Regions from separate parts of the Pseudomonas sp. 1L-B-1-E-C1 genome, predicted to be linked through region 2. Evidence: predicted binding sites of a transcription regulator. Region 2 holds the regulator's gene; the other holds the start of a gene.
The links. Region 2 encodes FliA, which starts transcription of late flagellar genes. Its sites were predicted from a motif close to CTAAAGTTTNNNNNNNNNNNGCCGNTAA; they were not measured.
Positions count from the first base shown of each region.

Region 1: the regulator FliA is predicted to act here: its motif matches at 2,257-2,284, upstream of motA (flagellar motor stator protein MotA).

Region 1 is NZ_JBXAWN010000002.1:403,989-409,053, reverse strand. It holds gene AC0Z4S_RS05505 (toll/interleukin-1 receptor domain-containing protein) at 1-32, shown strand, start outside; gene motB (flagellar motor protein MotB) at 294-1,334, opposite strand; gene motA (flagellar motor stator protein MotA) at 1,338-2,189, opposite strand; gene AC0Z4S_RS05490 (HDOD domain-containing protein) at 2,355-3,893, shown strand; gene rhdA (thiosulfate sulfurtransferase) at 3,936-4,769, shown strand; gene asd (archaetidylserine decarboxylase) at 4,769-5,065, shown strand, end outside.
Region 2 is NZ_JBXAWN010000012.1:105,602-110,666, forward strand. It holds gene flhF (flagellar biosynthesis GTPase FlhF) at 1-1,252, shown strand, start outside; gene fleN (flagellar synthesis regulator FleN) at 1,369-2,199, shown strand; gene fliA (RNA polymerase sigma factor FliA) at 2,196-2,936, shown strand; gene AC0Z4S_RS20950 (chemotaxis response regulator CheY) at 3,104-3,475, shown strand; gene AC0Z4S_RS20955 (protein phosphatase CheZ) at 3,494-4,282, shown strand; gene AC0Z4S_RS20960 (chemotaxis protein CheA) at 4,337-5,065, shown strand, end outside.

The DNA of each region.
Region 1 (5,065 bases), on a different contig from region 2:
AGCTGAAGAACCGGATTCGTCGCGGGTTCTAGAACGCCGTCACGTCTGAAAATCCCCTCACCCTAGCCCTCTCCCAGAGGGAGAGGGGACTGACCGAGGTGAATGTTCCAAGTACGCCGACCTGAAATACTGAGTCGAACTCGAATTCGAAAAGCACACAAATCGGCTCCCTTTCCCCCTCGCCCCCTTGGGGGAGAGGGCTGGGGTGAGGGGGGTGCGCTTGGCAACGCACCAAATACAAAGCCGAAAATCAGCCCAAAAAAAACCGACATCACTGTCGGTTTCTTTTTCAATCATTGCTTCGGCGCTGGCGCGGCCCCACCCGGCTCAGCCGGCTTCGGCGCGGCGTCATCGAACAGATTCAACCGTTCGCGCAACTCATGCGCCGGCACCGGCTGCTTGTCCGCTGGCAACGCATTCGGATCAACCGGGGCTGCCGGAGCAGCACCGTTCTGACCCTGATCTGCCGGTTTCGCCGCCTCAGGACCCTGCGCACCTTCGATCGCCGCCTGGGCTTTTTTGGTCAGCACGACAATGTCGATCCGGCGATTGACCGGGTTGAACGGGTTTTCCCGGTCGAACAACGCCGACGAGGCATAACCGACCACCCGCGCCACCTGCGCATCCGGATAGCTGCCGGCGACCAGTGCCCGACGCGCGGCGTTGGCGCGGTTGGCCGAGAGTTCCCAGTTGCCGTAATCGCCAGTGCCAATGTACGGCTTGGCATCAGTGTGGCCGCTGATGCTGATTTTGTTCGGCACCGCTTTGATGGTGTCGGCCATGGCCAGCAGGATGTCTTCGAAGTACGGTTTCAGGCGCGCGGAACCAGAGTCGAACATCGGCCGGTTCTCGGCGTCCATGATCTGGATGCGCAAGCCGTTCGGGGTGATTTCGAAGAGGATCTGATCCTTGAATTTCTGCAGCTGCGGGTTTTCGTCGACCTTGTTCTGCAGTTCTTGCAGCAGCAGTTCGAGACGCTCCTTCTCCACCTGCTCGGCCATGCCTTCCACCTGCTCAGTGTCGACCGTGACCTTGTCCGGTTGCGGCTGCGATTTCACTTCCGGGTTGAGGGTGTTTTCCGGCGCCAGGGTCGGTGTACCACCGAGGTCGATGATGTACGGCGTGCCGCTTTCGGAGAAGCCGACCGGGTCCTTGAAATAACCGGCGATGGCGATCTTCTGTTCCGGCGTGGCGGTGGACAGCAACCACAGCACCAGGAAGAACGCCATCATCGCCGTGGCAAAGTCGGCGAAGGCGATTTTCCACGCCCCGCCGTGGTGCCCGGCGGCAATGCGCTTGACACGCTTGACGATGATCGGCTGATTATTTTCCATGACTTAACGACCGCGAACCGCTTGTTCCAGCTCGGCGAAGCTTGGACGGTGCGCCGGGTACAGAACCTTGCGCCCGAACTCGACCGCCAGCGACGGCGGCATGCCGGACGCGGAAGCCACCAGCGAAGCCTTGATGGCTTCGTAGACGTTCAGCTCTTCCTTGGCATCGTGCGCCAGGGAGTGCGCCAGCGGGCCGAAGAAACCGTATGCCGCGAGAATACCGAAGAAAGTACCTACCAGTGCCGCACCCACGTGCAGACCGATCGACGCCTGGTCGCCCTCGCCCAGCGAGGCCATGGTCACCACGATACCGAGTACCGCCGCGACGATACCGAAACCGGGCATGCCGTCGGCGATGCCGTTGACCGCGTGCGATGGGTGTTCGAGGTCTTCCTTGAGGCTGTACAGCTCCATGTCGAACAGGCCTTCCAGTTCGTGCGGAGCCATGTTGCCGGAGGACATGATGCGCAGGTAATCGCAGACGAACGCGGTCATGCGTTCATCCTTGAGCACCGCCGGGTACTTGGCGAAAATCGGGCTCGCGGCCGCATCTTCGATGTCGCCTTCAATCGCCATCATGCCTTCGCGGCGGCTCTTGTTGAGGATCTCGTAGATCAGCCCGAGCACCTCCAGATAGAAGGTGTGGGTGAAGCGCGAACCGAACATGCTCAGGGATTTCTTGAGCACGTGCATCGTCATGTAACCGGGGTTGGCCTGGAGGAATGCGCCGAGGGCCGCACCGCCGATGATCATCACCTCGAAAGGCTGGATCAGGGCGGCAATCTTGCCGTGGGAGAGCACGTATCCGCCGAGCACGCTCGCGAATACGACGATGATGCCGATAATTTTAGCCATAGGTAGAAGGTACTTACTGAGTCGGGTTCAAGGTCATATTCGGAAGTTAAAAAATCTCTTCTTCTACTTATCGGCAAAACTGCGCCAGACTATAGCCAGTTCAGGCGAAAAGCCAATTTAGCCCATGCCGGGCGCGTCTACAGTCAGTGAAGATCTTGTCCAGACATGGCTAATGAAACGAACATTGCGTCGGTAAAACCGACCACCCTCCAGGCGTGGGTCAAGCTGCTCGACAGCGTCCGTCTGCCCGTGCCACAAGAGGCTCACGACAAAGTCTGCCGGGCGATCCGCGACAATCGCAGCTCGCTGCGCGACATTGCCGATCTGATGCAGGACAGCCCGGCGCTGGCCTTGAGCATCATCCGTGAGGCGAATCGTCACACCCACGGCACCATGGCCGCGCCAGCGGAAAATCTTGAGGTAGCGATCAATCGCCTCGGCCTTGCGCGTACCGAAGAATTGCTCGCGCGCCTGCCTGCAGAACCGCACAGGCAGATCCCCAAGGCCTTGCGCCAATTGCAACTGATCAGCCAACACGCGACGCAACAGGCCAACGGCTTTTTTGCCAGTCGCCTGGCGCGGCTGTGGCAGGACATTCATTGGGGCAGCCTGTTGTTTTTGTCGCCGCTGTGGCCGTTGGCACTGACCTATCCACAGTTGCTGGAAGAATGGGAACTGCGGGTGATCCACAAGGGCGAGTCGGCGCGTGTGGTTGAGAAGCAATTGTTCGGCGTGCGCCTGTTGAGAATTGCCGAAGCGCTGGTCCATGCCTGGCACCTGCCGATCTGGGTCGAGCAAGGCTACAAATTGCTGCTCAGCGAACAACGCGAACTGGTCAAGGTATTGCGCATCGCCCGTGACAGCGAACACCCGCTGCGCCAGCAGAATCGCCTCGACGATGACCCGACGCTGCGGCGCTGGCTCAATCAGCCGGCCAATACTGTGCTGCTGGCCAACGGCTTGGCGCTGTCGGCGCAACAGGCCTGGGACAGTCCGCACAGCAAGCGCTGGCAGTACCTGACCAGCCTGTATTTGCAGATTTCCATGGACGAAGTGCAGCAACAGTTGCACCAGCAAGCCGCGAACAGCGCGCGCCAGCATGCAATGCCTGATTTGTGGCATCCGGCGGTTTCGCTGATCTGGCCGTGGGGCAGCCGTCGTTTGCCTGCCGGAATGCTGCCGGCAGCGGCACCGAATGTCGAAGATTTGAGCCAGTGGCGTCGGCAATGCGCCGAACTGCTCGCCGAGCCCAGTCGCTTCACCAATGCCATGAGCCTGACCGTCGCTGCCCGCGAGGCACTGGTGGCCAGCGGCATGCGCCGGGTGATGATTCTGATGGCTGACCGCACGCACTCGACTCTGCGCGTACATCAAACCGCCGGCCTGCCCAAGGACGCGGCGGCTCTGAGTTTTGTCGTCAGCCAGAGCAAGGTACTGCAACGCTTGCTCGCCCAGCAGGCGCAGGTGCGCATCACTCCAGAGAACAACGCGCAGTTCTCTGCCTTGTTACCCGCGAGCCTGCGCACACTGTTTCGCGGCGAGCATCTGTTCCTGCGGTCACTGGTCAACAACGGCCGGGTGATCATGATCGTCGTCGCCGATCAGGGCGGCGGGCCGTTTGCCGACATCACCGAGCAAGCCTTCGGCAAAACCGCGCAGTGCATCGAAAAAGCCCTGCACAGCTTTAGCAGCCGTGGCCAATGAGCCTGCGCTACAATCCTCCCCTTTGTGCTCTGGAGACCTCACATGTCTGACTTCTCTGGCTTGCCGCTCGTCATCGAGCCGAGCGACCTGCTGCCGCGCCTGGAGTCCCCGGAACTGATTCTGGTGGACCTGACCAGCCCTGCCCGGTATGCCGAAGGTCACTTGCCCGGCGCACGTTTTGTCGACCCGAAGCGCACTCAGCTCGGCCAGCCACCAGCGCCCGGGCTGATGCCGGCGAAAGCCGATCTGGAAGCGTTGTTTGGTGAGCTCGGTCATCGCAAAGATGCGGTCTACGTCGTGTATGACGATGAAGGCGGCGGCTGGGCCGGGCGCTTCATCTGGCTGCTCGATGTCATTGGCCACGACAAGTACCACTATATAGACGGTGGCCTTCCGGCCTGGCTGGCGGACGGCATGCCCATGTCGATTCAGGTGCCGGCCCCGGTCGGTGGACCGGTCTCGCTGACCCTGCACGACGAACCGACCGCCACCCGCGAATACCTGCAAAGCCGTCTCGGCGCGGCCGATCTGGCGATCTGGGACGCGCGCGGGCCGCTGGAGTATTCCGGCGAGAAAGTTCTCGCAGCCAAGGGCGGTCATATTCCTGGCGCGGTCAATTTCGAATGGACCGCCGGCATGGATCAGGCACGCCAGTTGCGCATCCGCAGCGACATGCCGCAGATCCTCGAAAACCTCGGGATCACCAAGGACAAGGAAATCATTACCCACTGCCAGACCCATCACCGGTCGGGCTTCACTTATCTGGTGGCCAAATCCCTCGGTTATCCGCGGGTCAAGGGCTACGCCGGTTCCTGGGGCGAATGGGGCAACCACCCCGACACGCCTGTCGAGATTCAAGCTTCCAAGGACAACTAATGAAAGAGCGTCTGTTTATCCTCAGCCAATACCTGCTGCCGCATCACCTGCTGTCGCGCCTGGCCGGCTGCATCGCCGAATGCCGCGTGCGCTGGTTCAAGAATGCCTTCACCCAATGGTTCGCCAAGCGTTATCAGGTGGACATGTCGCAAGCACTGGTCGAAGACCTGACCGCTTACGAGCACTTCAACGCCTTCTTCACTCGTGCCCTGAAAGACGGCGCGCGTCCCCTGGACGAAACCCCGGGCGCGATCCTCAGCCCGGCCGACGGTGCGGTCAGCCAGCTCGGCCCGATC
Region 2 (5,065 bases):
CAACCGCCGCATCGCCGGCGGCGTCGAGTTGACGGCAGCACTGGATTACAAATTGTCGGCGCTGGCGCCGCGGGTTCCGAACATGGAACTCGAAGACGAGCTGCGCAAGACCCAGTCGCGCATCGTCACCGCCCAGGCCGAGCTGAGCCTGCGTGGCGAAGCCGACGGCAACACCAATCAACAGTTGTTCGCCGGCCTGCCATTGACCGCAGGCCTGCCGCTGACCGCTGCCGAGCCGCTGAGCGAGCCGACCTACGCTGCCCCGGCGCGTCCGGCCGCAGCCCCTGCGCAGGCTTCGGCGGGTGTCGATCCGCGAGCACTGGAGTCCATGCGTTTTGAATTGAACAGCCTGCGCGAGCTGATGGAAGTGCAGCTCGGCACCCTGGCCTGGAATCAGCTGCAGGGCAGCCGTCCGGCCCAGGCCAATCTGTATCGCCGTTTGCAGCGCATCGGCCTGTCCGGTCCGCTGTCGCGCGATCTGCTGGCGATGATTACCGATATCGAAGAGCCGCGTCAGGCCTGGCGCATGCTGCTGGCGCACCTGGCGCGGATGATCGCCGTACCGGAAGTCGAGCCGCTGGAAGAGGGCGGTGTGATTGCGATGGTCGGCCCCGCCGGCATGGGCAAGACCACCACGCTGGCCAAGCTCGCCGCGCGTTACGTGCTCAAGTACGGCGCGCAGAACGTTGCGCTGGTGAGCATGGACAGCTTCCGCATCGGCGCGCAGGAACAACTGAAAACCCTCGGACGCATTCTCAACGTGCCGGTAACGCACGTCGATCCGGGCCAGTCGCTGGTGCAGGCATTGGATCCACTGCTACGCAAACGCGTAGTTTTGATCGATACTGCCGGGCTGCAAGCCAGTGATCCGGCGTTGCGCATGCAGCTCGAGAGCCTGGCCGGGCGTGGCATTCGCTCGAAAAATTATCTGGTGCTGGCAACCACCAGCCAGAAACAGGTTCTAACCGCCGCTTATCACAGTTACAAGCGGTGCGGGCTGGCCGGCTGCATCCTGACTAAACTGGATGAAACGGCCAGTCTCGGCGAAGTGTTGAGCCTGGCGATCAGTCATGAATTGCCGGTCGCGTACCTGACCGATGGCCCACGGATTCCGGATGATCTGCATCTGCCGCGCCGTCATCAACTGGTCAGCCGCGCCGTCAGCGTGCAAATGCAGGAAGAACCCAGCGAAGAAGCCATGGCTGACATGTTCGCTGATATCTATCACAGCCCGACCAAGCAGGTTGGCTGAGGTAATCATGAACAGTTTTTGTACCTACATCGATGGTCTGCCACGCATTGTTCCGATCGGGAACGCGCAGCCAGTAATGTGGCCTCCGTCTATGCAAGACAAGGTAAAGAAATAACATGGGCAGCATGCATCCCGTACAGGTGATCGCGGTGACCGGCGGCAAAGGTGGCGTCGGCAAGACTAACGTGTCAGTGAACTTGTCGCTGGCGCTGGCAGAGCTTGGCCGTCGGGTCATGCTGCTGGACGCCGACCTGGGCCTGGCAAATGTCGACGTTCTGCTGGGGCTGACACCCAAACGCACACTGGCCGACGTGATCGAAGGCCGTTGCGAATTGCGCGACGTGCTGTTGCAGGGGCCGGGCGGGATTCGCATCGTGCCGGCGGCCTCCGGCACGCAGAGCATGGTGCACCTGAGCCCGGCGCAACACGCCGGCCTGATCCAGGCGTTCAGCGATATCGGCGACAATCTCGACGTGCTGGTGATCGACACCGCTGCGGGTATTGGTGACTCGGTAGTCAGTTTCGTTCGCGCTGCGCAAGAGGTGTTGCTGGTGGTCTGCGACGAGCCGACTTCGATCACCGACGCTTACGCGCTGATCAAGTTGCTCAACCGCGACTACGGCATGAACCGCTTCCGCGTGCTGGCCAACATGGCGCAGAGCCCGCAGGAAGGGCGCAACCTGTTCGCCAAGTTGACCAAGGTCACGGATCGCTTCCTCGACGTCGCCCTACAATACGTCGGCGCCGTGCCGTACGACGAAAGCGTGCGCAAAGCGGTGCAGAAGCAGCGCGCCGTCTACGAAGCCTTTCCCCGTTCCAAGTGTGCGCTGGCCTTCAAGGCCATCGCCCAGAAGGTCGACACCTGGCCGCTGCCCGCCAACCCGCGCGGTCATCTGGAATTTTTCGTCGAGCGTCTCGTGCAGCAAACCGCAGGGCCTGTGATATGACCGCCAGTGGCATGAATCTTTACAAAAAGTCGGCGCGTGACGCGCAATACGAATTGATCGAGCGCTACGCGCCACTGGTCAAGCGCATTGCCTATCACTTGCTGGCACGCCTGCCGGCCAGCGTGCAGGTCGAAGACCTGATCCAGGCCGGGATGATCGGTTTGCTCGAAGTCTCGACCAAATACGACGCCAGCAAAGGCGCCAGTTTCGAAACGTACGCGGGCATTCGAATCCGCGGCGCGATGCTCGACGAAGTGCGCAAAGGGGACTGGGCGCCACGCTCGGTTCACCGTAATACCAGGATGGTCAGCGACGCGATTCGCTCGATTGAAGCTAAAACCGGCCGTGACGCTAAAGATCACGAGGTTGCGGCCGAACTCCAATTGAGTCTCGACGATTACTACGGGATTCTGAATGACACCTTGGGCAGTCGCCTGTTCAGTTTCGACGACCTGTTGCAGGACGGCGAACACGAAGGGCTGCACGAGGATGGCGCCAGTGCGCATATGGAGCCGTCACGCGATCTGGAAGATGAACGCTTCCAGGCGGCGCTGGCGGACGCGATTGCCAATTTGCCGGAGCGTGAGCGACTGGTGTTGGCGCTGTACTACGACGAAGAGCTGAACCTCAAGGAAATCGGTGAGGTCCTTGGCGTCAGTGAATCGCGGGTCAGCCAGTTACACAGCCAGTGCGCGGCCCGTCTGCGGGGGCGTTTGGGGGAGTGGCGAGCGCGCTGAAGGCAGTGTGGGGACACTGCGAAACGAGGCTGGTGCGGTGATCAACGGCGCCGGTCTCGATCCGTTGTGCTCCAGACAAACTTTAAGTGCTGCGCCGATTGATTGAAGTGGCGCGTCCAGGTGCTGGGCGCGTTTAAGACTGCTTGGAGGTCGAATTGAACAAAGACATGAAAATCCTCATCGTTGATGACTTCTCAACGATGCGGCGGATCATCAAGAACCTGCTGCGCGATCTTGGGTTCACCAACACCGTCGAGGCCGACGATGGCACCACTGCCATTCCGGTGCTCAACAGCGGCAGCATCGACTTTCTGGTAACGGACTGGAACATGCCGGGCATGACCGGTATCGACCTGCTGCGCCACGTGCGTGCCGATGAAAAACTCAAGCACCTCCCGGTGTTGATGGTGACTGCCGAAGCCAAGCGCGAGCAGATCATCGAGGCCGCTCAGGCCGGTGTGAACGGTTACGTGGTCAAACCTTTCACGGCTCAAGCGTTGAAAGACAAAATCGAGAAGATTTTCGAACGCATCGGCTGATGAATGCGCGGGGGAGCTATGGAGCATAACGAATCATCCCAGGGCGATTTCGAATCGACCCTGAAAAAACACGCGGTCGAACTGGTCGAGAGCCTTGAAAAAGGCAGGTTCGGCGACGCGGTGCAACTGATCCATGAGCTCAATCAGACCCGTGACCGCGGCCTGTATCAGGAAGTGGGCAAGCTCACACGTGAACTGCACAGTGCGATCGTCAATTTCCAGATCGATCCGCACATGCCGCAGGCCGAGGAAGTGTCGCAAATCACCGACGCCACCGAACGCCTGGGCTACGTGGTCAAGCTGACGGAAGCCGCGGCCAACCGCACCATGGATCTGGTGGAAAGCGCCACGCCGGTGGTCAACAGTCTGGCTGATGAAGCGCAGACGTTGAGTGCCGATTGGGGCCGCTTCATGCGTCGCGAGGTCGGGGCTGAAGAGTTCCGTGAGCTGGCGCGCCGGGTCGACGGTTTTCTGTCACGCAGCAGCACGGACAACCGTGCGGTGTCGAGCAACCTCAACGACATCCTGCTGGCTCAGGATTACCAGGACCTCACCGGTCAGGTGATCAAGCGTGTGACCCAACTGGTCACCGAAGTCGAAAGCAATCTGCTCAAACTCGTGCTCATGGCCAGTCAGGTCGACCGCTTTGCGGGCATCGAACATGACCGCGCCGCAATGCTTGCCGAAAAAGATCCACAAAAACATCTCTCGCAGGGTGAAGGTCCGCAGATTCATGCCGATAAACGAGAAGACGTTGTGTCCGGTCAGGACGATGTGGACGATTTGTTATCCAGCCTTGGATTCTAGTATTTCGGAATTTCAGGTTTTTTGGGTTTTTAGACCTGTAGGAGCACCCCATTAATGAGCTTCGGCGCCGATGAAGAGATCCTTCAGGATTTCCTGGTTGAGGCCGGCGAGATTCTTGAGCAACTGTCCGAACAACTGGTCGAGCTGGAAAGCCGCCCGGATGATGCAGATCTGCTCAATGCAATTTTTCGCGGTTTCCACACTGTAAAAGGGGGCGCCGGCTTCCTTCAGCTCAATGAGCTGGTGGAGTGCTGTCACATCGCCGAAAACGTGTTCGACATCCTCCGTAAGGGTGAGCGTCGCGTTGATGCAGAACTGATGGACGTTGTGCTGGAAGCACTGGACGCGGTGAACAGCATGTTCAGCGAAGTCCGCGAGCGTGCACCGATCACCGCCGCCACGCCGGAACTGCTGGCCGCGCTGGCGCGTCTGGCCGAGCCGCAGTCGGCTGATGAAGCTGTTGCTGCACCGGTAGAAGTGGTGGAAGAGCCGGTCGCCGAAAGCGCATCGGACGACATCACCGACAACGAATTCGAACAACTGCTGGACTCGCTGAATGCCGTCAAGGCACAAGCCGAGGCCCCGGCTGCTGTTGTGGCCCCCGCGCCGGTTGCCGACACGGCCGCCAGCGATGAAATCACTGATGCCGAATTTGAGTCGCTGCTCGATCAACTGCATGGCAAAGGCCAGTTTGCTGTCGATGCGGTCGCTCCGGCGGCACCAGCAGCGCCGGCCGCGCCTGCTGCGGGCGATAGCTCGGACATCACCGACGACGAATTCGAA